3 regions of the Enterococcus faecalis genome follow, and region 1 is predicted to be linked to each of the others. Evidence: predicted binding sites of a transcription regulator. Region 1 holds the regulator's gene; each other region holds the start of a gene.

Region 1 (11,289 bases):
ATATATTTCGACCGATAATTCTTTCGTCCAATCATAAACAAAATAATCAGGATGATTAAAGTTAGTGTAACAACGCCAACTAAAATATTATTTGTGATGCTAAAAAAGAATGAAAATAACCCTGTAAATCGTTGTTTTTCAACTGTTGAGACCCCTGTATCAGCCAAACCATTGACAATTTGATTGTTTAAGAAGAACCGATTATTCCGAAATTCGATTTTCTGCGTTTGTGTTTGAACAGTGAAATGTTGATCCGCTTCTGAAACACTAAACACTATTGGTGCTTCCTTGACTTCTTGAATTAGATGATCCACTTCTTTTTTAGAATTTGGAAATGAAAAACTAATGGTGGTCGGCATTGGAAATCGATAGTCATTCGGATTATCTTTATCCGTCCATTCAATCCCCGATAAATAATCATACGGTAAATCAAACAAAGCATTCTTATAAGTGATTGATTCTCCCGTTTGGTTCCGATAAAAAACGCGTTCAATCGGCGGATTTTCTCTTAGAATCACTGTATCACTAATTGCTAGACCATCCTCTTGATATTGAAGGTCTTGATTCCAGTATCCTGGAGCAGAAATGCCTACTGGATAGACATGTCTGTCGACCAATAAACTAATCTGCTGCTCCATCAATTGTTTCAAAGCACGTTGGTCATTTAAATCAACATTGTTAACGACCGGTGTTTCTAAGAAAATAACCCCCGTCGAAGCAAACGCACGTAACGCATTCGTAAATAGTTTATAAGGTAAAATCGTATTGTTTTGTGAAACGCTCGTACTGGATAAAATATAAGGATACGTGGTTTTAACTAATTCTTCTTGCAAATAGGTTGCGACGGACATATCTCTTAACGGGTTAAAATCAGAAATCGTCAAAAACGGCCGTGACATTTTTTCACTTTCCAGCCATTGACTAATCACGTCTAAGCTTTCTAAAAAAACAGCGCCTTTGCGTTCAAACATTGGTAGAAAAGCATGCCCATTCTCAATTACACCAAATGGATATTCTTCTGGTGCTAATTCTTGTGTTTTTAATCGGCCAACCGTCTGACCTTGCGTATTTTCCAGCACAACTGATTGATCTTGAAAAGGCAATACTTGAGAAAAGCGGTTTTTTTCATCTTCTAACCGATATTGACGATGACTTAATTCTTTCCACGTACCGCTAAAATATTGTTTTTCATCGTCACGCATGTTTCGACCAATGTGTAATTGTTTGCCTTTAAAATGAACTCGATCTGCTAGAAAATCAGAGGCAATAACGCCGGCTTGTTCAGGCCAATTCACCATAGAAATCAAACTGTCATAGCCATCATTTAGCAATTCGCCAGGCACATAGTCTGACACCGCCACACTCTGAACTTCTACTCCAAAACTCGTCAACACTCGTTGTAAAGCATCCACATCATTTTCTTTTTTCCCAGCAATATTCAAGCTGTCATAGACAAGTAAGACATGTTTACTTGGTGCAGCCAGCGCCGGTTTGGCAAAGCCACAAAAAACGAAAAAGAGTAAGAAACACACCCAGCCAATAAGATATTGTTTATTTTTCAATTCCCTCTACCTCCCCAATGACTTGTGGTGTTGTATCTTGCCACATTCGTTTACCAATAACATCAGAAACAATTTGTAACAAGAGAAAATCTAAAAATACTGAGACTAAAAACAAATGACGTACTAAGTCACTATCCCCATCAATAATAATTGTTGAAATGAAAACAACTAATAAATTTAGATAAATCCCTGTCATTAAAAAGAAGCGAAAAACTAATCTGGGTTCGTTTCTCTTGAGTCCTCTGTATAAACCAACGCCATATAAACCAAACAGAATCACGCCTAATAATAGATAGAAAGCAAAGTTTTTAGGGAAAAAACTGGCTTTAATACGGTTATACACCATAAAAAATTTAGATTGTTCCAGCGGTGCACGCCCCGTCGTTTTCTCAAAATTCCCCACATTATTAGGCTTTACTAAGTAAACATTTGGGACCGCTGAATTCAGTCCTTGCCATAATTCAGATGGATAATTTAAATAATTCAATAACACCCATCCAAAACTCGTTTTATCAAAAAAATCTTTTTTCATTTGTTCAGAAGTTGGTGACACAGGACTGTATTCTTCAAAGTAGGAACGTCCCTTTTGCAACCCATATTGCGGGTTGATTCCGCCCTCTGACATCCGTTTATCTGGAACCTTACTATCCTTCATTACACCGCGCGTCATACTGTGGTAGACATCACGTTCATAGATATCGTTAGGAACGATAAAAGCCGCTAACGTTGTAAAACCAATCAACGCAATTAAAAAGGCCGTCATTGACAATCGTTGGTAACGTTGTGACAAGTAGACAAAAAATCCTAATCCAGCAATAATTACGCCAATAATCAGCAAATATTCTTGGCGTGTTGTTCCTATTAAAAGTACTACTGCTTGTGCCAAGATAACTAAAACTATTCTTCTGAGCCAAGTTCTTGGTTTCGTCACCCGATAAAAATAGACTGAAAATGCTAAGACACTCACAGAAAGTAAAAAACTCGTCGCTTCTGTATAAAAGGAATTAAAATAAATCGTATAGGAGGTATCCCCCAAGATGAAAATAACCAACAAGGAGATAAGATAACTTTTTTTCAAAGATACTCCTTCGGTTAAGCCTCGTACCAGAATATAAATTGACACTAAAAAACAACTAAGATAAACGAAACCTAAGAAACGAATATCGAAAAGTGTTTGACTATAAAAAAGTTTATTAAGCCAAATGGCAATGGTGATGAAAAATTGTTGAGTGGAAACAAAGTGCGTCGTTGTTTCATTAAAATAACGCATAATTGAAAAGTCCTTAACAAAATAGGCCACATTGTCGTAGCTATCACCATTGACACGATAAAGACTATTTGAATTTAACACACGAAAATACTCGCCATTATCTCCCAAGCCATTAATCGGATAAACAAATAACAAAATGCTTGTCACTAACCCAATCCCTAAAACGGCCAAAAGACTTGGAGAAATATAACGACTCAACCATTCAAAAGCCGAGTTCATGTATTTTTTGATCTTTTCCATGCTTTCACCTCATCTAGAAATCATAGGCCAAAAGAGCCATTAAGTTATTATAGGAATAGACTTGTTTCGTAACTTTATCACCAAATCCTCCATAAATCGGACTGCTTGAATCCATAATTTGAAAATTATTAAGTACTGTAATTGCCGCACGATACAACTCTTTGTCATTTTCGGCAACACCAATTAAAGCCGCTATCGCATAACTAGCTGCAGATTGATTTTTATCCACGGGCGATCCATTTAAATCATACGAGTTAAAAAGCGTTCCTTGCTGAACTTGTTTTCGCACAAAATCAATACTAGTCTGCTTCGCCATACCCACTTCACTTAAATGGACAATCGTTAATAAAGATTCAATAATATTAAGTGTTCCGTTGTTTTCGTATTTATTTGTTTGATGATTAAACTCCGTTTGATAAAGAGGTAAATCATCAGAAATATAGCCATCATCTATTAATTGGTAATGATACTGCAAGTAGTCTGCTGAAATCCCAAATTCTTTGTATAGATAACCCAGCGTAATTAAGTCAATATAAAACAAAGAAGTTTCTGAAGACTGTTGTTTTGATTTACTATCGTAAAAATCAATTAGAATATTATCTTTCATAGAGGTTTTCATAAAACTCTTGCCTAATTTTTTAATTTCTTGATCGTACTGATCTGTTTTAAAATGCCCCCCTGCTTCAATTAATGAACGAATGATCCGTAAATCATCAATCGAGGCATTGACATTGTACTTATTGCCTTGCTCGTCAATTCGGTAACTAAATTGGACGCCGTCGTAAAAGGTGTCTTTCGTCTGCTTGTAAAAATTATCAAAACGTCCCTGCGTATCAAAAGCTAAATTACGCAAATATAGACCCGAAGACTCACTTAGCAACTCATGTCCTGTGGCGACATCTTTGCGTTCAGCATCTGGTAAATAATTGGTTAAAAAACCGCCGTCTGTTTTGAGCCGGGTTTCAATAAAAAACTTCAACAAATCTTTGCGTTTAGCGGTTTCTTTTGTGTGAAATTCATGTTTTGTTAAAAAATGTTGTTTGTCTGTCGACATTAAGCGTTGAATTTTTGGATTCACTTTTTCCACCTCTACTTTATAGGATTTTTCTCTAAACAAAAGAAAATATCCTCCCAGAAGCACCACGAATACCCCAATAAAAATCCAAAGTTTTCTCTTCATTGTTACGCCTCTTTTCCTCACTTCTTTATTGTCAGTGTACACAAAAGTACTTGTTTTTGCGAAACTTACGCTACCTCTTCAAGCGCAAGAAAAAAAGCAATCCATAAAAATAAAAGGATTGCTTTAACCGTTTCGTCGATCATTTCCTGTCATCGTAATCTCTTTTGACAGATAACGCACACGTTCCATAATTCGTCTGGCTTTTAGCGGCTCTTGTTCTCCTCGTTGCGTCACGGTTAAATGCTCTTCTAAAGCTTTTAAATCTAGATTGGAAGAGAAAAAAGTAACTAATTGTTCTTGCATTCGGTATTGCAAGATTACGCTTAAAACGTCGTCACGAATCCAACTAGTCATGGATTCCGCACCAATGTCATCAATCATTAATATAGGGGATTTTTTTACTGCATCGAGCTTTTCACCAACTTGATCGCGACCAATGGCTTGCTTCATTTCTACTGTAAATGTTGGAAAATGAACAATTGTCGTAGTAAATCCACGTTCTGCTAAAGCATTAGCCATCGCACCTAATAAGAAAGATTTTCCTACACCGAAGGGGCCTTGTAAATAGAGCCCTTTATGAAATTCTTTTGGTGTCGCAGGATATTCTCTTAAAAATTGCATTGCTTCTGCTAACGCTTTGGCTCGACCTTGAGAAGATGGATCGAAATCTCGTAAATTTGCTTCTCGGACATCTTTTGGCATGTCCATTGCCCTTACTCGATTACGAATTTCTTCTTCCTTCTGACGGGCGATTAAATCAGCCGTTGGGACATACGTTACATCAATGTAATGAAAATTCAACATTAATCTTGGCTCATAGCCGGGGGCAATCATTGCCGGATCGTTTACTTGAAATTTCTTTTTTTCTTGAACAAATTCATACAGCTTAGCATAACTTTTACGAATATCTTCATCGGTTAAACGCTCTCGGTTTGCTTGTATAAAGGCTTGAACATCTTGATCTTTCAATACTTCGTTAACCAGCTCTTCATATCGTTCATTGATGTCACGCTTCTGGATAATTTTTGACATTTCTTTTCCTACGTCTTCCATCATTGGTCACCTCCTTGGTTTAAAAATTCTTGAATTTGTCGATCTAACTCGGCTTGTTCTTCTGGGGAAAGTTTTGTTTCATCGTTTGGCTGATCTGCCCATTCTGGCAATCGCTCTTGTCGAACAGTTTGGCATTTCCCTGAATAATTTTGTTGTCGCTGTTTTTGTTTGGTTTGGCTTTGTTTTGCCAATTCTCTGACATGTTCAATTGCTTTTTCTGGTGAATGAATGCCACTTTGTCCCCATTCATTCGCAATTCGATTCACATACTCCGCTTTTAAAGTCGGTTGTTGTTGAATGTTGTAAACATAGTTAATCAAAATATTAATCACACTAGTCGGTAAGCCTGATTTAGCAATCAAATATTTCACTAATGAACGTTCTTGTGGTGTCGTATAGCCGCCTCGACTATTTTTTAAAGCTTCTAAATATTGAATAGGCGGATTCTTTTCACTATCCATAATCATTTGAATATCTAGTTCAGAAAAACCATTCATTTTTAATGCGTTATATCGATACGTTTGTTGCTCTTCCACCGTCAATTGTGCTTGCTTGTTTGTCACTACGTTTGTTGGTTGTGGTTTTTTATCAGGATCAAACGCTTGATGAATCGTTCGCACTAATTCCTTAGGCAAAATTCGACTTGTATAATAGTCAAATGATTTCGAAGCAAAGTCTACCATATCTAACTCATTGATGCCATATAATTGATGAAAAACATAGACTTCTTCTTGAAAACTAGCCTCATCTTCAGGCAGTTGTAAACCTAAACGGTGCAAACCTTCCACAAAATAGTGCCAATCAAAAGAATCCGTTGATACAGAAATTTTCTTCGATTTTTCTTGTTGAGAAAAAGTTTCTTGAATCGTTGTCAATCGGTTCGCTTCGGAAACAATTTGTTCTTCTTTAAAGGCATAAACCTCTTTAAAGCTAGCGGAAACATTTTGATAGCCCTCTGTTTTAGTAGGATGCGGTTGGAACTTTTGCACTAATTGATCAAATTTCCGTTGTCCAACCCGATTAAATAACACTAAAGCTAACACTTCATCTTTAAAAAAACGAGCGGCTGTTTCAGGTGCTTTTAAATAATATAAATAACAATCTCCTAATTCCCGATCTGTTTTTTTATACGTTTCTAGCAACCCAATGCCTTCTAATTTGTAGCAAGCTTCTTCTAATTGTTGACAACTCAAGTCCAGCAAACTAATTAAATCTGCATGAAACAGCGAGCCATTCTCCTCTGAGTCTGTTGTTTCAGATAACAAAAGCCAATATAAACTAAACGCATTGGCGCCGACAATTGGTTGATATAAAAAGGTTAAAACCTCTTTCTCTTGATCAGAAAGCGGTGAATCAATAACCGCTTGAAAAATATTTTTTGGTTGGATTCTTTGCCGATTTCCTTTCAAAGAAAGACCTCCTTTTTAATTTTCTGAGTCAGGAGAAGAAGATTTTGCTTTGTCGACAATGTCCTGTAACTCTTTCAAAAACACGCTCATATCTTTGAATTGTCGATAAACACTCGCAAAGCGGATGTAGGCAATTTCATCTAGATTGACTAAATCTTCCATCACATATTCACCGATAAGCGTTGTAGAGACTTCATTTTCCCCTAAACTACGCACTCGATTTTCAACATTATCAACAATTTGAACCATTTGTTCCATAGCAACGGGTCTTTTTTCCGCAGAGCGAATGAGCCCACGCAAAATTTTATCACGATTAAATTCTTCACGATCCCCATTTTTCTTGATTACAAGTAATGGCGCCGCTTCAATTCTTTCAAATGTAGTGAACCGATAACTGCAATTTTCACATTCACGACGACGGCGAATTGCACGTCCATCATCTGCTTGACGGCTATCAATAACACGGGAATTATTATGATGACATCTTGGACAACGCATAACGTTCACCTCTTCTATTCTGTATAATTTTTGTTGCCTATATTATAACATGAAATTGCGCTATTACTAGGTCTTTAGAACTGGTTCTTAGTTGAATCTTTGCCATTCTTTAATAAAAACAAAGACTTTCACTGTTTTTTCTGAAATTTTCAAAACATTTTACGCCATTTAAAAAATATTCACTTCTTTCCAGTTTGTTCCTCTAGCCACTTCTTCACTTGTTGTTCCGTTTCTTCTCTAGTTCCTTGATTATCAAAAACGATATCTGCTCGTTCTTTTTTCATTTCAATCGGCCATTGGCTAGCAATTCGTTGTTGCGCTTCTTCTTCTGTTAATTGGTTTCGGGCCATCAGACGCTCTTTTTGAATCTTTTCTGGTACATATACCACAGCAACTTGATCCATGATCGCCTCATAATGAGCTTCATAAAGCAGAGGAATATCAACAATAACCAGGGAGGCTTTCTTTTTAGCTTCTTCAATTTGACGTAAAATTTCTTTTCTTAAAAAAGGTTTCAGCGTTTCATTTAACAGCTCTCTTTTTTGAGGACTAGCGAAAATTAATTGTCCTAATTTTTTCCGATCCAATTCACCAGTTGTTAATACTATTTCTGGTCCGAAAGTTTCAACGATTGCGGCTAAGGCTGGTTGCCCTTTTGCAACAATTTCGCGGGCGATAATGTCGCCGTCAACAATTGGATAACCCGCTTTTTTAAAAAGAGCAACAACCGTACTTTTACCTGTCGCAATCCCTCCTGTAATGCCTAAAACTTTTGTCATTTCAATCGACGACCTTTCAATTGTTGGCATTGTGGACAATAATGCGTACCACGTTGTGCCACTTTTGTTTTAACAATTGGCGTACCACAACGATTGCAAGGTAAGCCTGTTTGCCCGTAGACATTCAACGCTACTTGAAAAGTCCCTGCTTCTCCTAACGCGTTTAGATAGGTGCGGATGGTGGTTCCACCTGCTTCAACAGCGCGTGCCAAGACGTCAATGATTGCTTGATACAACGTAGCAACTTCCGCAGGTTTTAAGGAATCTGCTGGTTGTTCTGGATGGATTTGCGCTTGCCAAAGTGCTTCATCTACATAAATATTCCCCAAACCCGTCACTAGCTTTTGATCTAACAGCAATGGCTTAATTGCTTTATGATGCTTTTTCAAGCCTTGTTGAAAAGTAGCTAATTGGAAAACGTCTGGTGTTGGCTCTGGCCCCAAAGCTAAAATCCCTTTATATTGATGACCTTGATTCTTAGGAACCAATGTCATACGCCCAAATTTCCGTACATCTAAATAACGTAATTGCGTGCCATCTGTAAAAGTAAACATTACATGGGTATGTTTGGCAATTTCATCATCAGCCTGATGAAACTCATATTTTCCTTCCATCCGTAAGTGAGAAATCATATCATTATCAGACAATTTAAAAATCAGAAATTTTCCTCTTCGCTCAATTCCTTCAATCGTTTGACCAGCTAATTGACCTTGAAATACATCAACTTCCGGTGATTCAATAATTCTTGGCCAAAAAACAATGACTTCTTGAATGGTTTTTCCTACAACAAGTTTTTCAAGTCCTTTTCGCACTGTTTCTACTTCTGGTAATTCTGGCATTATTTTTGCTCCTTTATATAAAGAGGTCTGAACGCTTAGATATCAACGTCCAGATCCTACTTATCCTTATTTTATTCATCGTTCTTAATGGGTAAGCTATTATTTTGCTTCATACCATGTTTTTCCCCAACTGCTATCGGTGATAAGTGGCACATGTAAGGAAACTGCGTGCTCCATCACTTCTTTGACGAGTTGATTTAATTGTTCTAATTCTGATTCTGGTACTTCAAAAACTAATTCATCGTGCACTTGTAATAACATTGTTGCTTGTAATTTTTCTTCTTTTAAACGACGCGCCATTTCAATCATCGCAATTTTTAAAATATCTGCGGCACTTCCCTGAATCGGTGTATTAATCGCTGTACGTTCAGCGAACGAACGTAGATTAAAGTTTCTTGAATTAATATCACTTAAATAACGACGGCGATGATACAATGTTTCCACATAGCCTTTGTCTTTGGCATCGCGGACAATCTCTTCCATGTACTGTTTCACGCCTGGATATTTTTCAAAATAGGTATCAATATATTGTTGCGCTTGTTTTCTAGTAATGCCTAAGTTTTGAGACAAGCCATAATCACTGATACCATAGACAATTCCAAAATTCACCGCTTTAGCTTGACGACGCATGTTAGGTGTGACATCTTCTGCTTTTTCAACACCGAAAACTCGCATTGCAGTGCTGGCATGGATATCTTGTCCTTCCACAAACGCTTCTTTTAAATGCTCATCATTAGAAATATGCGCGAGCACACGTAACTCAATTTGAGAGTAATCAGAAGAGAAAATCAACCAATTATCCTCTCTTGGTACGAAGGCTTCTCTAATTTTTCGGCCTTCTTCTAAACGGATAGGAATGTTTTGTAAATTGGGATCTACTGAGCTTAATCGTCCTGTTTGGGTCAGTGTTTGTACATACCGAGTATGAATTTTATTATCTGGCTGAATTACTTTTAAGAGTCCTTCAACATAGGTCGATTGAATTTTGGCAATTTGACGATAAGTTAAAATATCGGCCACAATTGGTGCTTGTTCTTTTAGTTGTTCTAAAACATCTACCGCTGTTGAATAGCCAGTTTTCGTCTTTTTGATCACAGGTAAGCCCATTTTTTCAAATAAAATAACGCCTAATTGTTTAGGTGAATTCAAATTAAATTCTTCGCCAGCTTCTGCATAGATTTTTTCTTCGATTTCTTTCAGACGTTCTGAAAATTCTACTTGCATTTCTTTTAAGCGCGTGGCATCAACACGGATACCAGTTATTTCCATATCGCCTAAAATACGAGAAAGTGGTAATTCCATTTTATAGAATAAATCAGCTTGATTCTTTTCTGTTAATTCGCTATCTAATTTGCTTGTTAAAAATTGAATTGCTTTAATCTTACGTGCTAAATGACCAAAGAAAACTTCTTCGTCCTCTGGCAAGCCTTTTTTGGCCCCTTTTCCATAAATAGCTTCATCAGATTGAATCGCATCATATCCGTAATGTTGTGCTACACCTTCAATATCAGCGTTATTGTCATTGGTATCAAGTAAATAAGCAGCCAATAAAACATCAAAGGCAATCCCTGTCATTTTTCCTACATAGCGATTTAGTGCAACGTACGTCCGTTTTGCATCATAGACATTTTTTTTACGTGTCTCATCCATCAACCAATCGATAAATGGCTGACTTTCAAAAACAGCTAAATTATTCGTGGTATAAATCTTCTTGTTGTTGCCCCAAGCAAGGCCGACAATCGGTGACGTATGATAGTTATCTTCCATCATCTCAACATAAAGAGCCATATCGTCTGTAAACATTTCATTGGTTAACTGATCTTCGACTACTTCAAATAAAATATCTTCCATTTCAACAGGTTCTTCTGTAATGTCCAACTTAGCTAAAAATTGTTTAAAGTCCATTTCTTTATAAAAAGGAACCAATTTTTCTAAGTTTTTCCCTTCATATGCCAAGTCTTCCACATTGACTTCGACTGGTGCATTGACTTCAATTGTCGCTAAACGTTTAGAAAGAAAGGCTTGCTCTTTATCATTAATCAAGTTTTCTTTCATTTTGCTTTTTTTCATTTCATCGATATTCTCATAAACCCCTTCAACTGAGCCATATTGTTTTAACAGCTTAATCGCGGTTTTCTCACCGATTTTCGTTACACCTGGAATGTTATCCGACGTGTCGCCAGCCAACCCTTTCATATCAATAATTTGCTTAGGCGTTAACCCATCATATTTTTCAGCAATATGCTCAGGCGTATATGATTCAATATCGCTAACTCCTTTAACAGTGATATCTACTTTGACAGTGTCCGTCGCTAATTGTGTCAAATCTCGGTCCCCTGATAACACAACAACATCAAATTCATCTTTATCAACTTTGTTGGCTAATGTACCAATAATATCATCCGCTTCATAGTTAGGTAGTTCATAATATTTTACACCTAAACCTTCTAAAAGTTCAC
Region 2 (11,289 bases), 1.3 Mb from region 1:
TCTAAGGCAGTTTGATAAAAACTAGCTAACGCTACATAGTTATAAGGAATCACCCATAATAGACCGATACCAATAGCTAAAAAGCCCACAATATACCAACCAATAAAAGAAAATTGTAAACATAAATATTGCCAAAAACGATTTTTCATTAAATATAACGCCTGTTTCAACGCCATCATAATTGGCAGTTCTGGATTATCAAAACGTAGCCACACAGCAAATTGAAAAACGCCACTCACAAATAAACCAATTAAAAAGATCAAGATAGTGGCAACACCAAACGCTAGGAAAAAGGAAAAATCATTTAAGAAAAAGGTCTGAATTTCCTCTGGTGTAACTGTATTAAACATCAATTTGAAATACAAGGTTGTCCCTGCCCCAAATAAAATTGGTAACAAAAATAACAAACCAATTACACGTTCAAGTACTTTTTGAAGTAGGTTGACCACAAATAGCGGACCATAATATTTTCCTTGAAAAACACTCATTAAAATATTGACCCGCACCTTTTCACCACGTAACACCTTCAAGGCTGCGTAATATAGCGCATAACTTAACGCGAATAAAACAAAAATTTGCAGTAATACTGCGGCAAAACTACTTTGAAAAACTTGATTTTCACCAGAAAATAAATTTTGCACAATCGATGTTAAAAAGCTCTGTAAAACCACTCCTAAGAAAGTTAACCAAGCCATGATCCCCCATTGCCCATCAAGGGCTCTGCGAGCATTGGCACGATGTTGCGAATTTGTTACTAAACTTTTCATTCATTCCATCCTTTCTGAAACTAATAACTAGTCAATTTAGCGACTGTTTCTTTATCTAGACGTTTCACCACTTCTGTGACTAATTTGACTGTGTTGAAATAATCATCTTCATGAATAACTGAGGTATGTGAATGCAGATATCTAACAGGCACCGTGATGGCTAATGATGGAATCCCGTTGCGCGTTAAATGCATGCGGCCAGCATCCGTACCTCCCCCTGTAATCACTGTATATTGGAAGGGAATGTTATTTTCTTCCGCCACTTGAATAACAAAATCACGTAATTTTTTATGCGGAATCATTGATGCATCATAAATCAAAATTTGTGGCCCTTCACCTAAAACAGAGTCGGCTTCTTTAGGTGTCATTCCTGGTGTGTCACCAGCTGTTCCTGTGTCTAAAGCAAACGCTATGTCTGGATTCACAAGATGCGTACTTGTTTGCGCACCGCGTAGCCCCACTTCTTCTTGCACATCACTGCCTGCAAATAAAATATTGGGGTGCCCTTCTGTCGCTAAATTTTCTAAAACTTTTAATGAAACGGCCGTACCAATTCGGTTATCCCACGCTTTTGCCAATAAAAATTTTGTATCATTCATGCGACGATAGTCAATATATGGTGTCACCATATCCCCTGGATGAATCCCCCATTCTGCAACTTGTTGATCGCTACTTGCACCAATATCAATAAACATATCTGCAATCTCATAGGGTTTGTTACGAACTTCCGCTGTTAACACATGCGGTGGTTTAGACCCAATGACACCATGGTAAACCTTACCAGTCGTAGTTTTAATCTGAACTTGTTGGGCCAACATCACTTGCCCCCACCAACCACCAACGGTTTGAAATTTTAAAAAGCCTTTTTCTGTGATTTGGGTAACCATGAAACCGACTTCATCCATATGCCCAGAAATGTAGACTTTTGGTCCTTCTTTATCACCAACATTTTTTGCAATAATACTGCCAAGGCCATCATATAAAAATTTATCCGCATACGGTGCTGCATACTTTTTAAATAACGAACGTACTTCGTCTTCATTCCCAGCAATCCCTTTAGCACTTGTTAAATCAATTAACATTTTTTCTTCTTTTGCATCCATAAAAATAACTCCCCTCAAAAACCAATTTTATCCATTATACCACGAACTAAAAAAATACTTACAAAAAAATAAATCGAGCAACGTTCTCCACTAAAAATAAACGAAAAAACAGCCTGCACGCTCGTTATTCAACGGCAGGTACAGGCTATTTTCATTGTTACGAAGCGTTTCTAGTCCGCTTCAGATAATTGGTACTTGATCCATCTTGCCTTCTTAAAATTGAGGTAAGACCAATGGATTTTGTTGTTGCCAATCTGTCTGATAAAAACGATCATCAATTTGATACGCTAACTTTTTAGACGCAGGTTGTTTCATAAATTCATCTACTTGACGATCAACAGCGAGCCAACCACGCCAACCTAAATGAATCGTGTCCGCCATAAAGTAGCGTTCATTACTACATGTTGAGAAGTCAGCAATGTTAGTAAACCCTTGCTCTTGAAGTTGATATTTCAGCTTGCGTGCTACTTGTTGCAACATATCTTGTGACAAGCCCGTATAGTCCGACCAACGTTTGTTAACAGGTGGGATTACAAATAAAACATCGACATTTTTTTCTGCTAACTGTTCTAACGCAGCTTGAAAATCACCATATTCAGGAGAAAAACGATAATCCCATTTCTTTTGTGAATGAGCTAATTTCGGTAAAACTGGTTTAATCCGTTGGCGATAAAAACCGTTACTAATTTCAAATTTATTATTATTAATGGCTTTTGCCGCAATTTTTCCAGCTAGCTGATCTAATTCATTAAAATTATAAGTGGCAGGTAATTGTTTCATATCTTTTTCAACAATTGGTTCTCTGCTAACCATGCCAATTTGGCTAAACAATTCATCTTCACGATTCAAGAAACGGAGATTCATTATAAAATAATCTCGTTGAGAGCGTTGGGGAAGTTGCCCTGCCTGCAGATTTGCCAAGGTTTCCATTAAGACTTTGTCTTTTTGAACAACTGGAAATTTAGTCAAACGTTGTGCTAGATATTGGTCACCGCTGGTTAATTCGGTTAAATTAGCTAACCATTGATAGGTTTGTAATTGTGAATAGTGTGCACCAAAACTATCATTAGGTACACCCTTTTTGACAAACCATTGCGGAGATAAAATAAAGACCGCTTTCTTATTGGCAATCGCATCGCCCATCGAATGAATGACCATTGCTTGGGTTAATGACTGTGTGCCCGCTTCTCCTAGTAAAAACGGTCGGTAGTTCCGTTGATACTTTTCAGAGAGCACACTAGGGTGGAAAGCACTAAATCGACTTAATTCAGAAGAGCCAAAAAAAGGAACATATTTACCAGAAGCCACTGCTTTGTTTTTAATCACATTGCCTTTTAAAACGTTCGGTGCCATTGACGTTGATGCTTCCTTCAACGTTTTTTCGGAAGTTAAATTGATTCTGAACGGTGCAAAAAAGAACACTGCAACCAAGACCGCTGAACAAAGCACTGGACCTAAGATTCTGATTAGTCGTTTTTTTCTAGACATTATTGTAAAGCTTCCACTTGTTGAATGATTTGTTTTGGTGTTCCCCATACTTCACGGTCAAAGTCTGATACAGGAACTTGGATTCCTAATTGTCCTTCAATTTCTACTAATAATTGAACCGTTGCTAAAGAGTCCAATAATCCTTCTTCAAATAATTGAATGTCTTGATTGTTCACAACTTCGTCTGTTCCTGTAATATCTTCTAAAATGTTTAATACTGTTTCTTGAATGTTCATTGTAAATTGCCCCTTTATATTTTTATTTTTGTTTATTTAAACCATAGTTTGTCTAAAAATCCTGAGAAAATCAGGAAGCTGACACAAACCGCTTGGAAAGTTAAAAAGACTGCAAATGCATGTGTAAATTTGTTTGATGGTATCTTGTCTTTATGTTTTTTCTTAAAACGTAGCCAAGCATCTGTTACACAAATTAGTGTTGCATGGTAGAGCCCATAAGCGATGTAGAACCACGTTAATCCATGCCAAATGCCCATGATTAAGAACAACGCAAAGTAACCAATATTAGAAGTCACAATCCGACTTTTAAAGACTTTCTTTTTCATTAAGAAAAACATTAAGCGCATGTAAATGTAATCACGGAACCAAAAAGATAAGGTCATGTGCCAACGATTCCAGAATTCTTTAATATTCCAACTTAGGAACGGTTTGTTAAAGTTCATTGGTGTATCATAGCCCATTAAATAACTTGTGCCAACGGCCAGTAAACTATAGCCTGCGAAATCAAAGAATAGATACAAACTGTAATTATACATATAGCCGACTGTCCACCAGGATAAACCACCTTGTGCCAAGGCCATTTTTTCCACATGTGGTAAAAAGACACCACCAAGATAATGACTGATAATAAACTTATATAAAAATCCTAGAAATAAATAAAAAATTCCTTTTTCTAAAAAGTCTAAATATTTCTCCGCACTCGGCGGGTTTTTCAAATCTTTTTCAAAGCGCCGATAACGATCGATGGGTCCTGAAGAAATAGTCGGGAAAAACAAGAGAAACTGAATGTAACGAAACGGATGATATTCTTTCATTACGCCATCCCGTAAATCCATGACCACTTGGACCGCTTTAAAGGTTAAATAAGAAATCCCTAAAAAGCCAAGTAAGGTTGTTTTGCCTGTCATGAATGGAGAAACTTTCACCCAAACAAGCGGTAATATAGCTAAAAAGACAGCCAGATAAAAGACCCAACCTGCATTTTTATTTTTTCGATAAGCCGCATAGCCCCACGTTAGTAACGTCTGATAAATAACATATACAATCAGAGCGACTCCTTGTTGCCAAAATTCGCCACCAAAACTGATATATAGAAAGACCAGTGTCACGAGTGTTTGGTACCAAGGCCAACGTGTCCCTTTAATGGCTAAAGTTAAAATCATTGGCAACAGAGCCGCAATTAGCAGAACAAAGTAATGCGGTGCATTATAGGGAATCATATGAGGAAAATTCATCATGTGGCATTCACCTCATTCATCAACCCTTTCCGATCAATTTTGCCATTACTTGTCAAAGGTAATTGTTCAACATATACAAATTTTTGCGGAATCATATAGTCCATTGTCAACGTGGCTAATTCTTGTTTAATTGCCTTAGTTAATTGAAAATCACTTGAAAATTCATGTGCTTGCGGAACGACATAGGCAATTAATTGTTGGACTTTATTTCCTTGATATTTCGGCACAACGACTGCTTGTTTCACGTAGGAAACATTCGTTAAGTGATGATCCACTTCTTCTAACTCAATGCGGTAGCCATGCAATTTAATTTGAAAATCTAAGCGTCCCTCATACTGCAATAGGTTATCGACTAACTTTCCAGCATCGCCTGTGCGATAAGCTGGTACGCCATCTAATTGGAAAAAAGCTTCAGCTGTTTTCGCAGGATTATTTAGATATCCTTTGGAAACACTTGGTCCAGCAATGACGATTTCACCAATTTCACCTGCAGGTAATTTTGACATGCCTTCCATAATATAAATTTGCGTATCCTCTTTCACATACCCGATTGGTAAACGTTGAACACTTTTTAAAACTTCTTGAGTGATTTCAATGGCACTAATCGCTACAGTCGCTTCTGTCGGCCCATACGTATTATAAATATGCGCAGTTGGGAAACGAGCGGCTAATTTCTCAGCCGTTGGTTTTGGTAATTCTTCTCCACAGAATAAAAACGTGCGCAGTGCTGGTAGATGTTCACCATCGAAGCTTGGTTCCATTAGACACAATTCAATAAAGGACGGTGTTGAAACCCAGACGTCGATTGTTAATTGTGGCAAACGCGTAAATAATTGTTTAAAATCGTTAATGATTTCATTGGGTAACGGAGTTAATGAGCCGCCTAACGCCAATGCGGGATAAATAGACATCACCGATAAATCAAACGAATAAGGTGCCTGTGCTAAAAAGCGGGCCCCTTCTTCTAAACCAAAATCTTGCAACAACCAATTCGTAAAGCTAACTAAATTATCATGGCTGATTTGCACACCCTTTGGTACGCCAGTTGTCCCTGAAGTGAAAATGATATAGTAATTACTTGCTCCTGTGACAGGCGTCAACTCAGGCGCATATCGGGGTGCATGCATCATCATTTCTGTTAATTCTTCCGCCGTAATTACTGGCACTTCGGTGGCTAATTCAGGCCATTCATGCACAGCAATCACTGCGGTTGGTTTGGCTACGTTTAGAATTAGTTCAATGCGTTCTTTTGGTGTATGTGCATCAATGGGGATATAGCTAAAACCAGCTTTCGATGCGCCTAAAAAACTCACAATCATTTCAAAATCTAATTCTCCATATACGACAATCGCTGACTTGTCCGTTTTCAGCTCAGCTAAATAAGCGGCTAGATTGTCTGACTTTTCTTTTAACTCTCCATACGTAGAGACTTTTTCTTCGGTTAAATAAACAGGACGTTGGGGTTCTTTACGTGCCCATTCATCAATCGTTTGAATCATATTAATTACTTTTTCCATGTATAGCCGCCTCCTTAAAACTCGTTATAAATGAAGGTTCCTCCATTGATATTCTTGTAATGATAAAGATAAATTAATGCAATGACAATGAAAGAATAAAATAACGTTTTACCGATGAATTTAAGACTTTCGTTATTGAGAATTTTCTGAAAAGTTGTTTTCATTATCATTCACCTCCTAAGGTTAATCGCTATCCATTATTTTATGCTATATTTCAGCAAAGTCCATTGAAATTTCTTACAATTTAATAAAAAAACTAACAATTTCGTCACTTCTTAAATTTTCATGATTTTCATAAACGGAACTCTCATAATTTTTTCGCATAAAGAAACTGTAAAAACCGCTTCACAACGGCTTTTACAGTTTTTTAAAAATGGATGTGTCGAATCATCCGCGCATAAATGGCAGACGTTAAAATATAAAAAATTAGATAAACAATTATTAAGATTCCACAAGAAAGATATACTAACAAATATCCTGGACTCTTAATAAATTGGCTTAGCAAATAAATGGCAAAGGTGGTATGCAAAATCCCAATGACCATCGGCGGAAAGAAAATCAAACTATTCTGTCGATAAATTTGCTTAGTTATCGCTTTACTAGAAACACCCATCCGTTTTAAAGTCACGTAATCTTGACGCTCACTTACAGCTGAAAAGAGTTGTCGTAACATCAAAATACTGCCCGTAATAAACAACGCTAAAATTGCCACAAACATGGAGACATATAAAGTCAAGCCGTTAATTTTTCGTTCATAGCGTAAAGAGGCGTAGCGATCATTCATATTTAGCCGCCAAGTTTCTGTGACATCATCTTGCGTATTCTTTACCTCTTCGTTAGGCATTTGTTTGGCAAAACCACTCAACTGCTGGTTATTTTTTTCATACTTATACAAAATTGGCGCTTGCCATTCTGTGGCAATCTGTTTATTTACGGCTTCATAAAGTTTTTCACGGCTTTTCGTGTCAACATTTACGGCGTTAATCTGATACTGAATGGAATTTTTTGTCACTTTCTGATAAAGGGCATCGGAAACGACAATCGTTGGTAAGGAATATTGCAATAAAAAATTACCTAGATAGTTAGGCAGCACTTGTTGCAGTTGTGCCTTCTCTCCTTCAACAAATTGCAGTTTCGATTCATAACGAGACATACCACTTAAAATATTGATAAAGCTATCCATATAGATAACACTTTGGTCATTTTTTAAATGTAAATCGTTTAAATAAGGATTAATTTTTTGATAGTTGCGGTAGTTGGAGAAAGATAAAACATTAACTGCTTCAATCGTTTCTTGTTCCTCTTGCGCTTGACCAATTCGCAAACTGCGTTCAATTCCAGTAATTTTATAAGAAAGTGTCACTTCATTTTTTATTTTGGTGTCCTTCGCTTCATCAAGAACTTTCTTCAATTTAGGATAGCTTTCCTGTGAAACTAAAAAGTCCACGGGGCCATCACTGTTGACCGTGTGCATACTAATCGTATACACAAAAACCATCACGCCGATCCCACTCAAGGCCGTCGCAATTAACAAGGTCAAACCAGTGAGTGTTTTGCTACTTTTAAATAAGTAGCGTTTGGCATTGCCTAAAGTAATCATGCGTAAATCTTGGTAATACCATTTTTTTCTATGATTAAATAAGCGAATGATAAAATACATGGTATAACGGAAAAATAAATAAGTTCCCACCACACAGAGACCCAAAATGATAAAAGGCGTCAATGTAATAATCATCGGAATCGAGATATCCAATGAATCATTTAATTGTTTATACACAATACCTGTCGCTAAATTCCGAAAATCAAACGCAATAAAATAACCAGCCAGTAAACAAATAGGTCCTAAAATACCTAGAAACTGCCGCCGTTTCGTTAAACGACTATAATTAATTTGACCAATTTTTTCTTGGTGCATAAGCTGCGACAATGGATAACGATAAATCATCCAAATACTTCTTAAGCAGACAATCAAAATCATAAATGCAAAAGCTACACCGGTTTCAATAACGGAACGCCAAGAAATATAGAAGAAACTGGGGACTTCTAAAAACATAACTTTGGCTAAAATCATTGAAAACAACTTGGTGAAAATCACTCCTAAAATAATTCCATTAATTAGTGAAACAAAGCCTAAAACTAAATTTTCTACTAAAAAAATTAGTGAAACTTGGCTCTTTCTCAAGCCAATTAATCGATACAAGCCAATTTCTTGGCTACGTTTTCCTATAAAAAAACGATTTGCTGCCAACATAAAGCCCAAAATAATAATGGTGACTAAGGTACTACCGAGTCCTAAAGATCGCTTAATTTCGATATCACGGCCTGCACCTGCGACAAGAGGCTGGTTGTAAGCAATCGCACGGAAACAATAATAAACGACCGCTGCAAAAGTCATACTAATGTAATAAACCAGATAATTAGGTACATGAGCTTTTAAATTTTTTAATGATAGTTTAAAAATCATTTGCGCGCCCGCCTCCACCAATCGTTGCTTGCATATCTATCACACGATTAAAAAATTCCTTACGTGATCCTTGACGAACAACTTCTGAGAAAATCGCACCGTCTTTAATGAATAAGATGCGATTGCAAAAACTGGCCGTGTACGGGTCATGTGTCACCATCAAAATTGTGGCATCATCATGTAGATTAATTTCAGCTAAATATTTCAACAATTCTGTTGCTGATTTTGAATCCAGCGAGCCAGTTGGTTCATCTGCAAAAATAATTTTAGGGTTCGTAATCAAAGCACGAGCAGCTGCTACCCGTTGTTTTTGTCCCACAGATATCTCTGGTGGATAAGCAGATAAAAGCTCCTGAATCCCCAAAATCGAAGTCACATGTAACAAACGTTTATCCATTTCTTCTAATGAAACTTTTTCTACAGCTAAAGGCAACAGAATATTGTCCTTCACATTTAACGTATCAATTAGGTTAAACGATTGAAAAATAAACCCCATTTCGTTTCTTCGAAAATCACTTAATTGATTATCTCGCATTTTTAAAATATCTTGTCCGGCGATGCGCACGATTCCTGCGGTTGGCAAAATAATCGAGGATAAGACATTCAACAGTGTCGATTTCCCAGCACCGCTGGGACCCATAATCCCCACAAATTCGCCTTCATCAACGGTAAACGAAATATTATCTAATACTTCTGTTTTATTATTTAAACGACCATATGTCTTGCTGACATGGTTTACTTCTACAATTTTTTTCATTTTTCTCGCTCCAACGTTTTGTTATTACTCTTATTTTACCAAGAAAAAATCTGAATGAACATCGTTTTATCTTACAATATCGTTCGGTAGTCAAAGAATAATTGGCATTTCGTGAATAAATCCGCAAACAATTATTATTTAATAATTGTTATTTTTTAGTGTTGCTTTTAGCAATTTGGCAAAAAAATCTTTGCTGTTTTTTAATTTGGACAAAGAATTTTTTTCACGCAAAAAAATTTGCTCAATCCTTTTCTTCATTTGTTTTCATATTTTTTCAAAACAGTGCAAGCACAATATATAGTGTTTGTCTAGTGATATTTTACTAAAAATACGCAATATATCGATTGAATTTAGCCGACCTTTGTATTAGGATAGTTACTAACGAGATATAAGGAGCTGGATAAAATGATGAAGATTACTGATGAAAAAGCCGAGGATGTTAATCTCTCAACAATTAAAGTCGTCAAACGGGATGGTCGTTTAGTGACTTTCGATGATCAAAAAATATACGATGCTTTGATCAAAGCTGAACAAAAAATACATGACCAAGTCACTCCTTTGACACATCAAAAAGTCCAATCGATTGTTGCCGATGTCAATCGAGAAATTGCCGAACGTTTTACCAATAACGTAAAAATTTATGAAATTCAAAATATTGTGGAACATACTCTGCTATCCAACAACGAATATGCCTTAGCCGAAGAATACATTCATTACAGAACCCAACGTGATTTTGAGCGTAGTAAAGCGACTGATATTAATGTATCTATCGGCAAATTAATTAATAAAGATCAGACTGTCGTGAACGAAAATGCCAACAAAGACAGTGACGTTTTTAATACGCAACGTGATCTAACCGCTGGGATTGTTGGAAAATCAATTGGTTTAAAGATGTTGCCTTCACACGTGGCTAATGCCCATCAAAAAGGCGACATTCATTACCACGATTTAGATTATCATCCATATACGCCCATGACAAACTGCTGTTTAATTGATTTTAAAGGCATGCTAAACAATGGCTTTAAAATTGGGAACGCTGATGTCGAATCACCAAAATCAATTCAAACGGCCACTGCACAAATTTCTCAAATTATTGCCAATGTAGCTTCCAGTCAATATGGTGGATGCTCTGCCGATCGGATTGATGAATTATTAGCGCCTTTTGCAGAACGTAATTATGAAAAACATTTAGCAGATGCGCAAGAATGGATTGAAGGAGAAGAACGCCAAAAAGCATTCGCTCAGAAGAAAACGAAAAAAGATATTTTTGATGCCATGCAAAGTCTTGAGTATGAAATTAATACTTTATTTACTTCCAATGGACAAACCCCTTTTACTTCTCTGGGATTTGGTTTAGGTACCAACTGGTTTGAGCGAGAAATTCAACGGGCGATTTTACAAATCCGAATTAATGGCTTAGGGATTGAAAAACGAACAGCTATTTTCCCAAAACTGATTTTCACAATTAAACGCGGCGTCAATGCGCAACCTACTGATCCAAACTACGATATTAAACAACTGGCACTGGAATGCGCAACGAAACGCATGTATCCTGATGTTTTAAACTATGATAAAATCGTTGAACTAACAGGTAGTTTTAAGGTACCAATGGGCTGTCGTTCCTTTTTACAAGGCTGGAAAGACGAACAAGGTGAAGAAGTAAATGTTGGCCGAATGAATTTAGGCGTTGTGACCTTGAACTTACCAAGAATCGCTTTA
Region 3 (11,289 bases), 130 kb from region 1:
ATCGGTCGTTTTGACGGATGTCCTACTCTCTATTTTGTCTTTTTAACGAACAAAACTGTTAGTTGTCATGCAAAAATAAACATAGTAAGATAATCTTTAAATGGTATAGGAGGATAAAAATGTCTAAATTTTTAAAAGTAATCGGAATAATTGCTGTTTTGTTAGTCATAATAGGCGCTGCAGCTTATTGGTTTATACTCAAAAAGTTCACTCCTGAGGCAGAAACCCCAGCAATGTACAATCAAGAGAGAATCGTTAAAACGATTGAAGACCAATTAAAAGAAACAGATGTACAAAAAGCTCGTACCAAAGCACCGTTGATTATTGAAAAAAATATCACTGAATTACAGCAAGCGATTGCCGACGGAGCATTGACCTATGAAGAACTTACGGCGTTTTATTTGGACCGTATTTTACAGTTCGATCAAATAGATAATGGCATGAACAGCATCTCTGAAATCAATCCGCAAGCAATTAAGGAAGCCAAGGCATTTGACCAGCAAGCCTCTCAAACACCGAAGAAGCCTTTGTATGGTATTCCTGTGACTTTGAAAGAAAATATAAATACGACCAACATGATTTCGAGTGCAGGAGCGTATGCCTTACGCACGTTCAAGCCTAAGGAAGATGCGGAAGTAGTTAAGAAGTTAACAGAGGCGCAAACTTTGATTTTAGGAAAAGTAAACTTATCTGAACTAGCGAATTATATGTCAATGAAAGCACCAAGTGGCTATAGTTCCAAACATGGACAAACACTTAATCCTTATGGGCCACTCAAAATAACACCTTCAGGTTCAAGTTCTGGGAGTGCGGCTAGTGTGACGATGAATATCGGCGCCTTCTCTTTAGGCACTGAGACGATGGGATCGATTGTTTCCCCCGCTTCTCATCAATCAGTGGTTGGTTTTAAACCGACCCACAGTTCAGTAAGTGGCGAAGGTGTTTTGCCATTGGCACCGTCATTAGATACAGTTGGCCCGATTGCCCGAAGTGTCGTTGATGTTGCGCAAGGCTATAATGCGTTTAAGAAAGACACGGTTCCGAGCATTGATTCAACGAAATTTACTAAAAATAACTTACAAGGTCAACGCATTGGGTTGCTAGAAATGCCAAGTGCTGAAGAAGAATTTGCGACTGCTAAAAAGGCCATCCAAAAAGCTGGAGCAGAAGTGATTCCGTTAACACCAGACATGGAAGGGATTGATGGCGGGAAAGTTATTTCCAATGAATTTAAGTTTGCATTGGAAGAATTTGCGAAACGTTATGACTTACCATTTAAAACACTGGAGGAACTAATTGCGTATAATCAACAAGATAAAAAGGTTCGTGCCAAGTATGGGCAAGATTTATTAGAAGCAGATGTTAAAAAGAAACAACCAGATAAAGAAATCATTCAAACAACCATTAAAAAAGCACAGCAAACGTTTGATGCGTTGCTAAAAAAACAACAATTAGACGGATATGCCTTTATTGATTCTGAAGGTACGGGTTTAAGTGCTGTGGCAGGATATCCTGAATTGACTGTTCCTTTGGCGAAAAACAGTGAAGGACAACCTTATGGGCTGACTTTTACACAAACTGCCAATAAAGAGCAAACGTTATTTAAGCAAGCTTACAGCTTTGAACAAAGTACAAAAGGACGGATAGTACTTTCAGACAACGAGCTGTTGGCAAACAGTAAAAAAATAAATAGAGATGAGCAGTAAAGGGAAACTAGGAATGGCGAAACATCCGTATCAAACCTAATAAAGATAATCGACCTACAAATGAAAGGAATTGTTTGTAGGTCGATTATTTAGGTGAGTCGTTTTTTTTGCTTTTTTAGGCGAATGTTTTCATGTAATAAGTTAATAAGTGGCCAGATTCGAGAAATAAGGCCATCAATTTTTAAGCATTTCAATAAAAAGAGTGAACGATGGCTGTGTTTGAAGTATAAATATGTGCGGTTGCTTCCGCTTTCACAACATTAATTTGGAGCGCTACCGTCGTAAAGGGTTCTGCTGCAGGAATTATTAGATGGAAACAAATCCATGAATACATAGAAGATTAAAACAAGATGAAGAAAATATTGTGGCAATAAAGGATATCAGAAAGCTTGCGTAATAACTATATGTAGTGTTTTGATATTTTTCGAATCAATATATAGTATTAAAATCTTCTTTTTATTCCGAAATCTGATTGACTTGTTTTTTAAAACGGAGTACTCTTATTGAGACGTCAACAGAGAAAAGTTTGGTTTTAGGAAGGTCGGAAATTTGTCGTGAATAAGAATTTTTTGGTGAATGATTTTAAAGGTTGGGAAACGAGAAGTTACTTGTTTTTAGCTTTGATGGTGGGGGTACAGTTGGTTGCGTTCGCTATCAATCCATCGAATTGGATTACGTTAGTAGGTGGTTTAGCCGGCATCATTTGTGTGAATTTAATTGCCCAAGGAAAAGTCAGCAATTACATTTTTGGGTTAATCAGTGCAGTGATTATTGGCTATTTTGGGTTAGTGACACGGGTATATGCGGAAGTTCTTTTACAAAGCTTCTATATTATTATGGACATTACAGGGCTTTATGCTTGGCTTCGGGCTAGCGAGGATGGCTCGGGTCAAGTAACCGAAGTAAAAGTTTTAAAAGGTATTCAGTGGTTGTATGCCTTTTTCACGTGGCTGCTCATTGGCGTAGCTGCATATATTTTGTTAGGCTTTGTAAATGATGCGCAACAAACATTAGATGCAATCACGTTCAGTGTTTCAGCGACAGGGATGTTATTGATGATTAAACGTTATCAATCGCAATTCGTGTTTTGGCTACTAGGAAATATTTTTTCAATTTTGTTATGGTTCCGAGCAGGGACGCACGCTGGTGGTGATTATGCGATATTTGTTATGTATTGTATGTATACTTTTAACTCAATTTTTGGTATGTTTAATTGGTTGAAGATAAAAAATAAAATGGAAAAAAATAGGTAGGGAGTTCGATGGCAGTGATTGTTTTAGCAGGTACGATTGGCGCTGGTAAATCTAGTTTAACAGCTTTAATTGCAAACCGTTTAGGTTCAGAAGCCTTTTACGAATCAGTTGATGATAATGAGGTATTACCTTTATTTTATGCGGAACCGGAAAAGTACGCATTTTTATTACAAATTTATTTTTTAAATAAACGTTTTGATAGTATTAAACAAGCATTAACGCATGAAAATAATGTATTGGATCGCTCGATTTATGAAGATTCATTACTTTTTCATTTAAATGCAGATTTAGGTCGTGCCAACGAAACAGAGGTCAAAGTGTACGATGACTTATTACAAAACATGCTCCAAGAATTGCCTTATGCTGCGCATAAAAAAAGACCTGATTTGTTAGTTCACATTCGTATTTCATTTCCCAAAATGTTGGAACGCATCAAAAAACGTGGCCGTCCTTATGAACAAATTGAGACAGATCCAACGTTGTATGATTACTATCAAATGTTGAACGAGCGTTATGATCAATGGTACGAAGACTATGATGAAAGTCCTAAAATTCAAATTGATGGCGATAAATATGATTTTGTCGAAGATCCTGAAGCGTGTCAATATGTCTTGGCGTTAATTGAGAAGAAAATTGAAGAATTAGAAAGATAAATAAAAAGAAGCAAGTCCGGACTTGCTTCTTTTTGACTTAAAATGTGGATAGATAGGCTAAAGTTGCTACTAAATAAAGGAGTGTAGTGCTAAATTATAGAATCGGATTTTAACCTTCCCCTAAGTTAAAATCGGATAATCTATCCATCGACAGTTTAAGTTTGTATAAAATAGCGGTAGCTATTATCAACGAAGTCATTCATCGGTTGACCTGACTTCTCTAGAAGTATACCATCGAAAATAACCAACAGTTGTTCAAAATTTGGACTTAGTAAGTGTAAATTTTGATTGAAAGTTTCTGTAAATCAATCATTTATTCAAAAAATAATGCTCGAAAGAAGGAAGATAAATGGGCCAAATTTGGTTTGAACGCATTCTACGTTGGCGCAAAAAAGCGCAACGATTTTTACAAGGACGTTATGCCCGGTTCGATGAATTGAATCGAACGCTGTTGCTAACAAGTGTCGTGCTGGCGCTCATCAATATTTTTACTGGCTATCTTTGGGTTCGGTTATTGATTTTAATCACAGTAGCCTACGTGTGTTATCGCTTTTTTTCAAAACATATTCACCCGCGATTGAATGAAAATCAACGGTTTATTCTTCGAAAACAACGCCTAATGCAAAAGGTTCATGCTTTTCGCAAGCGACACCTGACTCAGAAAGGATATCGTTATTTTAAATGTCCAAAATGTCAGCAGTCATTACGTGCGCCGAAAGGACGAGGAACAATCAAAGTCACTTGTTCAAACTGCCAAAATCAATTTATCAAAAAAGTCTGACCTTCTGTGTTTTTTGGTCTAGGCAACTTTCGGACTTGTGGTATACTTGAGAAAAGAAACCATTGGATATTCTAAAAGGGGAATATCTTGTTAAAAAAGGAGAGAAAAAACAATGGAAATTAAACGCCAACAAGAAATTGTTGAAGCGTATCACTATGATATGCGAGTACCTGATTCAGAAGTAGAGACAGATTTACGTGTCAGTTTTTCACCAATTGAAGTAGAAGAAGAAAATTATCCAGAAAATAGCTCAGCACTTGTTGCTCGCTTAGAATTTCGAATTGTCTTTGACGAATTTGTTTTATCAGGGGCGATTAGCCAAATTAATCACATTATTGATCGTAAAATTGAAAAACAAGAAGATATTTCGCAAGAAGAAGTCGATGAACTTGTGCGTCCTTTATTTAGCATCGTCGAACGTTTATCTTATGAAGTAACTGAAATTGCTCTGGATCGTCCAGGTGTTCAATTGAATTTTCAACAATCAGAAGAAGCTTAAACTTTAAAAACAGCGTTTGTAACGGATTCCGTTACAAACGCTGTTTTTATTCTTGTGAAGATTTAGCAACCAAAGCTTTTTTAAACTGTTCATAATTTTTTGTAGCGATATCCACATAAGTAATCGGCTGACCAACTTTGGTGATTTTTTCGGGAAGATAGGGAGCGAGCATTTCATTGTACAAAATGAACGCAGCTTCTGGTACTTCCTCTGAAAGAACATCATAACTGATAAAGTCAATTTCATAGGTTGGTTGAAAAAAGGCTTTGATGTTTTGCTGCTCTTTATTTGAAAAGAGCCAAGGACCTCCATTTGCAGGGCTCCCAACATACAACATTGCTCCATCACGGTTGACAGAAAGGATCCAACAAATTTTTTGCATACGCTTACACCTCCTAGAACTAAGTATACCATGTCAGCTTAAAAGAAAGAGGACAAAAAACAAATTATTTTTACAGTGACTAGTAAAACAATGGTTGGTGATAGTTTTAAACTATCGCAACGGTTATTTTCTATCAAAAAGTAAGCAAATTATCCCACTATTTGCTATAAAATAAGGTACAATAGAACTATCACTGGAAACAGTTTGCTGTTTTCAGGGTATTTACTGGAGAGTGAGTACCGGGAACCTTTACTTCCTTTGATGTACTTGTCATTAAAAACATAGGGAGGAACTAAAATGACAACATTCATCACTGTATTAGTGATCCTTGCATTTATTGCTGTGTTATTCGGTTTCTACCAAATGCAAAAAAAACATTTAAAATTCTCAACACGTGTCTTTTCAGCATTGGGCGTGGGGATTGTTTTAGGTGCAATTATTCAATTTGCTTTTGGTACAGACAGTAAAATTACTACGCAATCAATGGAATGGATCGGGATTGTAGGTAATGGTTATGTAGCGTTTCTACAAATGCTCGTAATTCCGTTAGTATTTGTATCTATTGTAGGTGCATTTACAAAAATGAAAGAATCCAATAAATTAGGAAAAATTAGCTTTAATGTGTTAGCCACCTTACTAGGAACAACAGCAGTAGCTGCCTTGGTGGGGATTGGAACAACCTTAGCGTTTGGTCTTCAAGGGGCAAAATTCACGCAAGGTGCTGCAGAAACGTCAAGAATTGCCGAGTTAGCGACGCGTCAAGATGCGATTCAAGATTTGACGATTCCCCAACAAATCGTTTCATTTATTCCTAAAAATGTCTTTGCTGACTTTGCGGGAACACGACCAATGAGTACCATTGGGGTGGTAATCTTTGCTGCGTTTGTTGGTGTCGCTTATTTAGGCGTTCGTCGTAAAGCGCCAAAAGAAGCTGAATTTTTTGCAAATTTAATTGATAGTTTATATAAAATTACCATGCGAATTGTTACCTTAGTTTTACGCTTGACCCCTTATGGCGTGTTAGCGTTAATGATTAATGTTGTAGCAACAAGTGATTTTGTTGCGATTATTAACTTAGGTAAATTTGTGTTGGCATCGTATGTGGCCTTAATCATTGTTTTTGCCATTCACATGTTGATTTTAATTACTTTAAAAGTCAACCCAGTTACGTATCTAAAAAAAGTTTTTCCAGTCTTGAGCTTTGCTTTTACTTCTCGTTCAAGTGCAGGAGCTTTACCATTAAATATTGAAACACAAACCAAAGCATTAGGTGTCGATGATGCCACAGCAAACTTTGCTGGTAGTTTCGGTTTATCTATTGGACAAAATGGTTGTGCCGGCGTTTATCCAGCTATGTTAGCAACCATCGTTGCACCAACTGTTGGAATTGATGTCTTTAGTTTACAATTTATTTTAATGTTAGTAGCAGTTGTCACAATCAGTTCATTTGGCGTAGCCGGTGTCGGCGGCGGAGCAACCTTTGCTTCTCTAATCGTTTTAGGCGCAATGAACTTACCAGTTGCAATTGTTGGTTTAGTAATTTCGGTTGAACCACTTATTGACATGGCGCGGACAGCTGTTAACGTTAACGATAGTATGGTTGCAGGTGTGTTAACAAGTGCTCGTATTCATGAGTTAGATCGTGATGTCTTAAATGATCGCGACGTTGTCTTAGATGCAAATATCTAAATCAATAAAACGAAAAGTGTTTGAGCAATGTCTTGCTCAAACACTTTTTTTGGATTTTAAGCGAAAGTGCAGTAATTATTTAAAAGAACGTATATAATAAGTTGTTAATTAAATTCAAAAGGACGTGAAGGAATGTTTTCAAACCAAGTAAAGATTATGTTATATGTGAATAATGTTGAGGAATCTAGTCAATTTTGGCAAACGTTTGGCTTTGTTGAAAAGGAAAGAGAGGAAGTTGACGGCACATTGGTGGTAGAAATTGCACCAAGTGAATCAGCAGAAGCGATTATTGTTTTATATGATTTGGCCTTTATTCAAAAACATTCACCAGAAGTGGCGGGGAATACCCCTTCTTTAATGTTTGCTAGCGATGATATCATTGGTCTCTATAAAAAAATGCAAGAGGCTGGGGTTACTGTCGGTGAAATGGTTCAATTGCCAACAGGCTTAGTTTTTAATTTTGCAGATAACGATGATAATTACTTTGCTGTGATGGGGCAAGAAAGTAAATAAAAAACAGCTTGGCACCAGAATCTAGATTGATTCTGGTGCCAAGCTGTTTTTTATAAAAGTTGAAAGTTTTATAAATTTTACTAAAATCTGTAATTTTCATGAAAATATAGCGTATGATAATGCTGTTAATAGAATAGGCGGAGGTAAGCGGTATGCGTAAACGACATGCAAAGAAAAGACATGGAGGAGTGAATTGGCTTTTTATAGTGTGTTTGTTGGTGGTGATTGGTGGTAGTGGTTATTTAATAAAAACGTTCTTTTTCACTAGAGATTCACAAGTTAGTCAAGAATCGAAAGTGGTCTTGGAAGAAGATCGCCGAAGTGATAATTATGCGAATTTAACGAAAGAAATAGTTGCACCAGATAGTGGCGAACTTGATCAAAAAATTCAAGAAACAAATTATATTGGTTCGGCTTTGATCATTAAAGATGATCAGGTTTTAGTAAATAAAGGATATGGCTTTGCCAATTTTGAAAAGCAACAAGCCAACACGCCAAACACAAGGTTTCAGATTGGCTCAATTCAAAAATCTTTTACCACAACCTTGATCTTAAAAGCGATTGAAGAAGGTAAACTTACATTAGATACAAAACTCGCTACGTTTTATCCGCAAATTCAAGGTGCTGAGGATATTACGATTAGCGATATGTTGAATATGACAAGCGGTTTAAAGTTATCAGCAATGCCTAATAATATCGTTACCGATGAAGAAATTATTCAATTTGTTAAACAAAATACCATTCAAGTCAATAAAGGCAAATACAATTATTCCCCAGTAAATTTTGTCCTTTTAGCAGGAATGTTAGAGAAAATGTATCAACGTACCTATCAAGAATTATTTAATAATCTTTATCACAAAACGGCTGGTTTAAAGAATTTTGGCTTCTATGAAACCTTATTGGAACAACCCAATAATTCAACAAGTTATAAATGGACAGAAGACAATTCGTATAATCAAGTGCTCTCAATTCCCGCAGCTAGTTTTGCCCATGAATTTGGGACTGGGAATGTGGATATGACGACAGGTGATTTGTATTGGTACTTACATCAATTAATGAGTGGACACTTAGTTTCCACCGCACTTTTGCAAAAATTATGGACGTCTTCTCAGCAAAGTTCTTATCATGGCGGCATCTATGTTCATGATAATTATTTACGCTTACACGGCGTTGAAGCGGGTCAACAAGCCCTGGTTTTATTTTCAAAAGATATGAAAACCGGGGTCATATTGCTAACTAATTGTGTGAATCCAGCGAAATACAAAGAATTAATTGGTTCGTTGTTCCATGATGTAACCAATTTAACTGTTAAATTTTAAAGCAGAAGCAACAACGATCACTCCAAAGCCTTTTTAGGTTTCTTCTGAGAGACTTTATATTAAAATAAAGGGAAGAACGATCAAAGGGAGTGACGAAGATGAAGCAATCAAAAAATAAACAAGTTGTTATTGGTGAATCAACGAAAAAAAACATTTATCTTCAAGATATAGAACAGGAAACGCAAGCTTTTATTCTCCAAAACAATCCACAATTGACAGCTGAATCGATGATTACATTGGCGGAGTTACTTAATTATCGTTTGGATTACATGAAACAATTGGTCGCAAATGATTCTGAAAAAATCCAACAACTGAATGAATTGGTGGTTCAACATATCAAAGAAGATAAGCTGATTTCCAATAATATGAATGAAAAGATGGAAAAGAAATTAACCTTTGGCCAACGAGCAGCGGATACCATTGCTAAATTTGGCGGTAGCTGGGTGTTTATTGGCTTCTTTTGCTTCGTGTTGATTGCTTGGATCGTGATTAACTCTACCACTTTATTGGGACAACCATTTGACAAATATCCTTATATTTTGCTAAATCTCGCCTTATCTTGTTTAGCAGCTATCCAAGCACCGATTATTATGATGAGTCAAAACAGACAAGAAGCCCGTGACAGAGAACAAGCGAATAATGATTATAAAATTAACTTAAAAGCAGAAGTAGAAATTAATTTATTACATGAGAAAATGGATTATATTATCAATAATCAACTAGAAAATTTGGTAAAAATCCAAAATATTCAAATTGAACTTTTAGGTGAATTGCAAGAACAACTCGCCGCGACTTCTGAAAAGGAGTAGTATATAGAAGAGGTCGGGACAGAACCGTTTAGCTCCGAGAAATAAGAAGAAATTTCCGAAAATTGCTCTTTAATTTTTGGAGACCAAGTAGGTACGATGATTTCATCTGTTCATGCTTCACAGTGAAACATCGCAACTCTTAGAGCTGTAGCTCTTTTGAAGGCTGTACTGTGACGAGACGCATGTCGAGAAAACACCTTAGAAGTTGTTGAGATCGGAGCAACGCGTAGTGTTGGTTCTGTTCCCGCCGTTTATCAGGTTTTTTTTATTGTGTGTAAATACACAAGCAAAATAATCGCTTTCCCTTTTTTATTCACCGTCTAATTGGATAGAATGACTTTATACAAAAGGGGAAAACAAGATGAAATACCAAGTATTACTTTATTACAAATATACAACAATTGAAGATCCAGAAGCTTTTGCGAAAGAGCATCTAGCTTTTTGCAAATCATTAAATTTAAAAGGCCGTATTTTAGTAGCGACAGAAGGGATTAACGGAACGTTATCTGGTACTGTCGAAGAAACAGAAAAGTACATGGAAGCAATGCAAGCAGATGAGCGCTTTAAGGATACATTCTTTAAAATTGATCCAGCAGAAGAAATGGCCTTCCGCAAAATGTTTGTTCGCCCACGTTCTGAATTAGTGGCGTTGAACTTAGAAGAAGACGTTGATCCATTAGAAACGACGGGGAAATATTTGGAACCTGCAGAATTTAAAGAAGCCTTACTAGACGAAGACACTGTTGTAATCGATGCTCGTAACGATTATGAATATGATTTAGGTCATTTCCGTGGTGCCGTGCGCCCAGATATCCGTAGCTTCCGTGAGTTACCACAATGGATTCGCGAGAACAAAGAACAATTTATGGATAAAAAAATTGTTACCTATTGTACTGGCGGGATTCGCTGTGAAAAATTTTCTGGCTGGTTATTAAAAGAAGGCTTTGAAGATGTTGCTCAATTGCATGGTGGTATTGCCAACTATGGAAAAAACCCAGAAACACGTGGCGAACTTTGGGATGGCAAAATGTATGTCTTTGATGACCGAATCAGTGTCGAAATTAATCACGTTGATAAAAAAGTTATTGGGAAAGACTGGTTTGATGGAACACCTTGCGAACGCTACATTAACTGTGCAAACCCAGAATGTAATCGTCAAATCTTAACTTCAGAAGAAAATGAACATAAACATTTAGGTGGCTGCTCATTAGAATGTAGCCAGCATCCTGCCAACCGTTATGTAAAAAAATATAATTTAACAGAAGCAGAAGTTGCTGAACGTTTAGCTTTGTTAGAAGCGGTTGAAGTATAAAAATAATAAAAAAATAAACAAAAAAACTTCGAAAATTATTTTTTGAAGTTTTTTTGTTTATTTTTTTGTCTTTAAAAGTGTTGATTTTAAAGCTTTCTTAGCTAAAACCATTTTATTTTTTAAAAGCGTCTGAAAAAAATAAAAAAATCTAATAAATATTTCTTTTATATAATGTTTATTGGCTGGGCCAGTCAATGTTGAAAATGGGGAAGGAGGAATTCAGATGAAAATCATAAAAAGGTTTAGTTTGGTATGTTTAGGGCTATTGATCATTGGGTTGCAAACAAAAAGCGTTATGGCTGAAGAAAATAATTATGAATCAAATGGTCAAGCGAGCTTCTATGGTACCTACGTTTATGAGAATGAAAAAGAG

Evidence for each region. Region 1 encodes NrdR, which represses ribonucleotide reductase genes. Its sites were predicted from a motif close to ACACNATATATNGTGT; they were not measured.
Region 2: a site for NrdR is predicted at 9,859-9,874, ahead of nrdD (anaerobic ribonucleoside-triphosphate reductase). Genes of this name have one in related genera too.
Region 3: a site for NrdR is predicted at 2,104-2,119, ahead of pnuC (nicotinamide riboside transporter PnuC). Genes of this name have one in related genera too.

Annotation. Positions count from the first base shown of each region.
Region 1 covers NZ_CP118962.1:713,714-725,002, reverse strand. The annotation lists gene PYW42_RS03565 (hypothetical protein) at 1-1,562, opposite strand, end outside; gene wsfD (glycan biosynthesis hexose transferase WsfD) at 1,552-3,072, opposite strand; gene PYW42_RS03555 (hypothetical protein) at 3,086-4,294, opposite strand; gene dnaI (primosomal protein DnaI) at 4,376-5,305, opposite strand; gene PYW42_RS03545 (replication initiation and membrane attachment family protein) at 5,305-6,714, opposite strand; gene nrdR (transcriptional regulator NrdR) at 6,730-7,212, opposite strand; gene coaE (dephospho-CoA kinase) at 7,392-7,991, opposite strand; gene mutM (DNA-formamidopyrimidine glycosylase) at 7,988-8,830, opposite strand; gene polA (DNA polymerase I) at 8,930-11,289, opposite strand, start outside.
Region 2 covers NZ_CP118962.1:2,326,451-2,337,739, forward strand. The annotation lists gene PYW42_RS11465 (DUF975 family protein) at 1-767, opposite strand, end outside; gene PYW42_RS11470 (M42 family metallopeptidase) at 788-1,870, opposite strand; gene dltD (D-alanyl-lipoteichoic acid biosynthesis protein DltD) at 2,084-3,358, opposite strand; gene dltC (D-alanine--poly(phosphoribitol) ligase subunit DltC) at 3,358-3,594, opposite strand; gene dltB (D-alanyl-lipoteichoic acid biosynthesis protein DltB) at 3,627-4,832, opposite strand; gene dltA (D-alanine--poly(phosphoribitol) ligase subunit DltA) at 4,829-6,349, opposite strand; gene PYW42_RS11495 (teichoic acid D-Ala incorporation-associated protein DltX) at 6,364-6,513, opposite strand; gene PYW42_RS11500 (ABC transporter permease) at 6,717-8,813, opposite strand; gene PYW42_RS11505 (ABC transporter ATP-binding protein) at 8,803-9,570, opposite strand; gene nrdD (anaerobic ribonucleoside-triphosphate reductase) at 9,976-11,289, shown strand, end outside.
Region 3 covers NZ_CP118962.1:581,050-592,338, forward strand. The annotation lists gene PYW42_RS02935 (amidase family protein) at 120-1,706, shown strand; gene pnuC (nicotinamide riboside transporter PnuC) at 2,261-2,959, shown strand; gene PYW42_RS02945 (deoxynucleoside kinase) at 2,968-3,612, shown strand; gene PYW42_RS02950 (hypothetical protein) at 3,962-4,393, shown strand; gene PYW42_RS02955 (DUF1149 family protein) at 4,506-4,892, shown strand; gene PYW42_RS02960 (hypothetical protein) at 4,939-5,274, opposite strand; gene PYW42_RS02965 (L-cystine transporter) at 5,572-6,963, shown strand; gene PYW42_RS02970 (VOC family protein) at 7,096-7,476, shown strand; gene PYW42_RS02975 (serine hydrolase domain-containing protein) at 7,629-8,795, shown strand; gene PYW42_RS02980 (DUF1003 domain-containing protein) at 8,894-9,604, shown strand; gene trhO (oxygen-dependent tRNA uridine(34) hydroxylase TrhO) at 9,966-10,916, shown strand; gene PYW42_RS02990 (LPXTG cell wall anchor domain-containing protein) at 11,095-11,289, shown strand, end outside.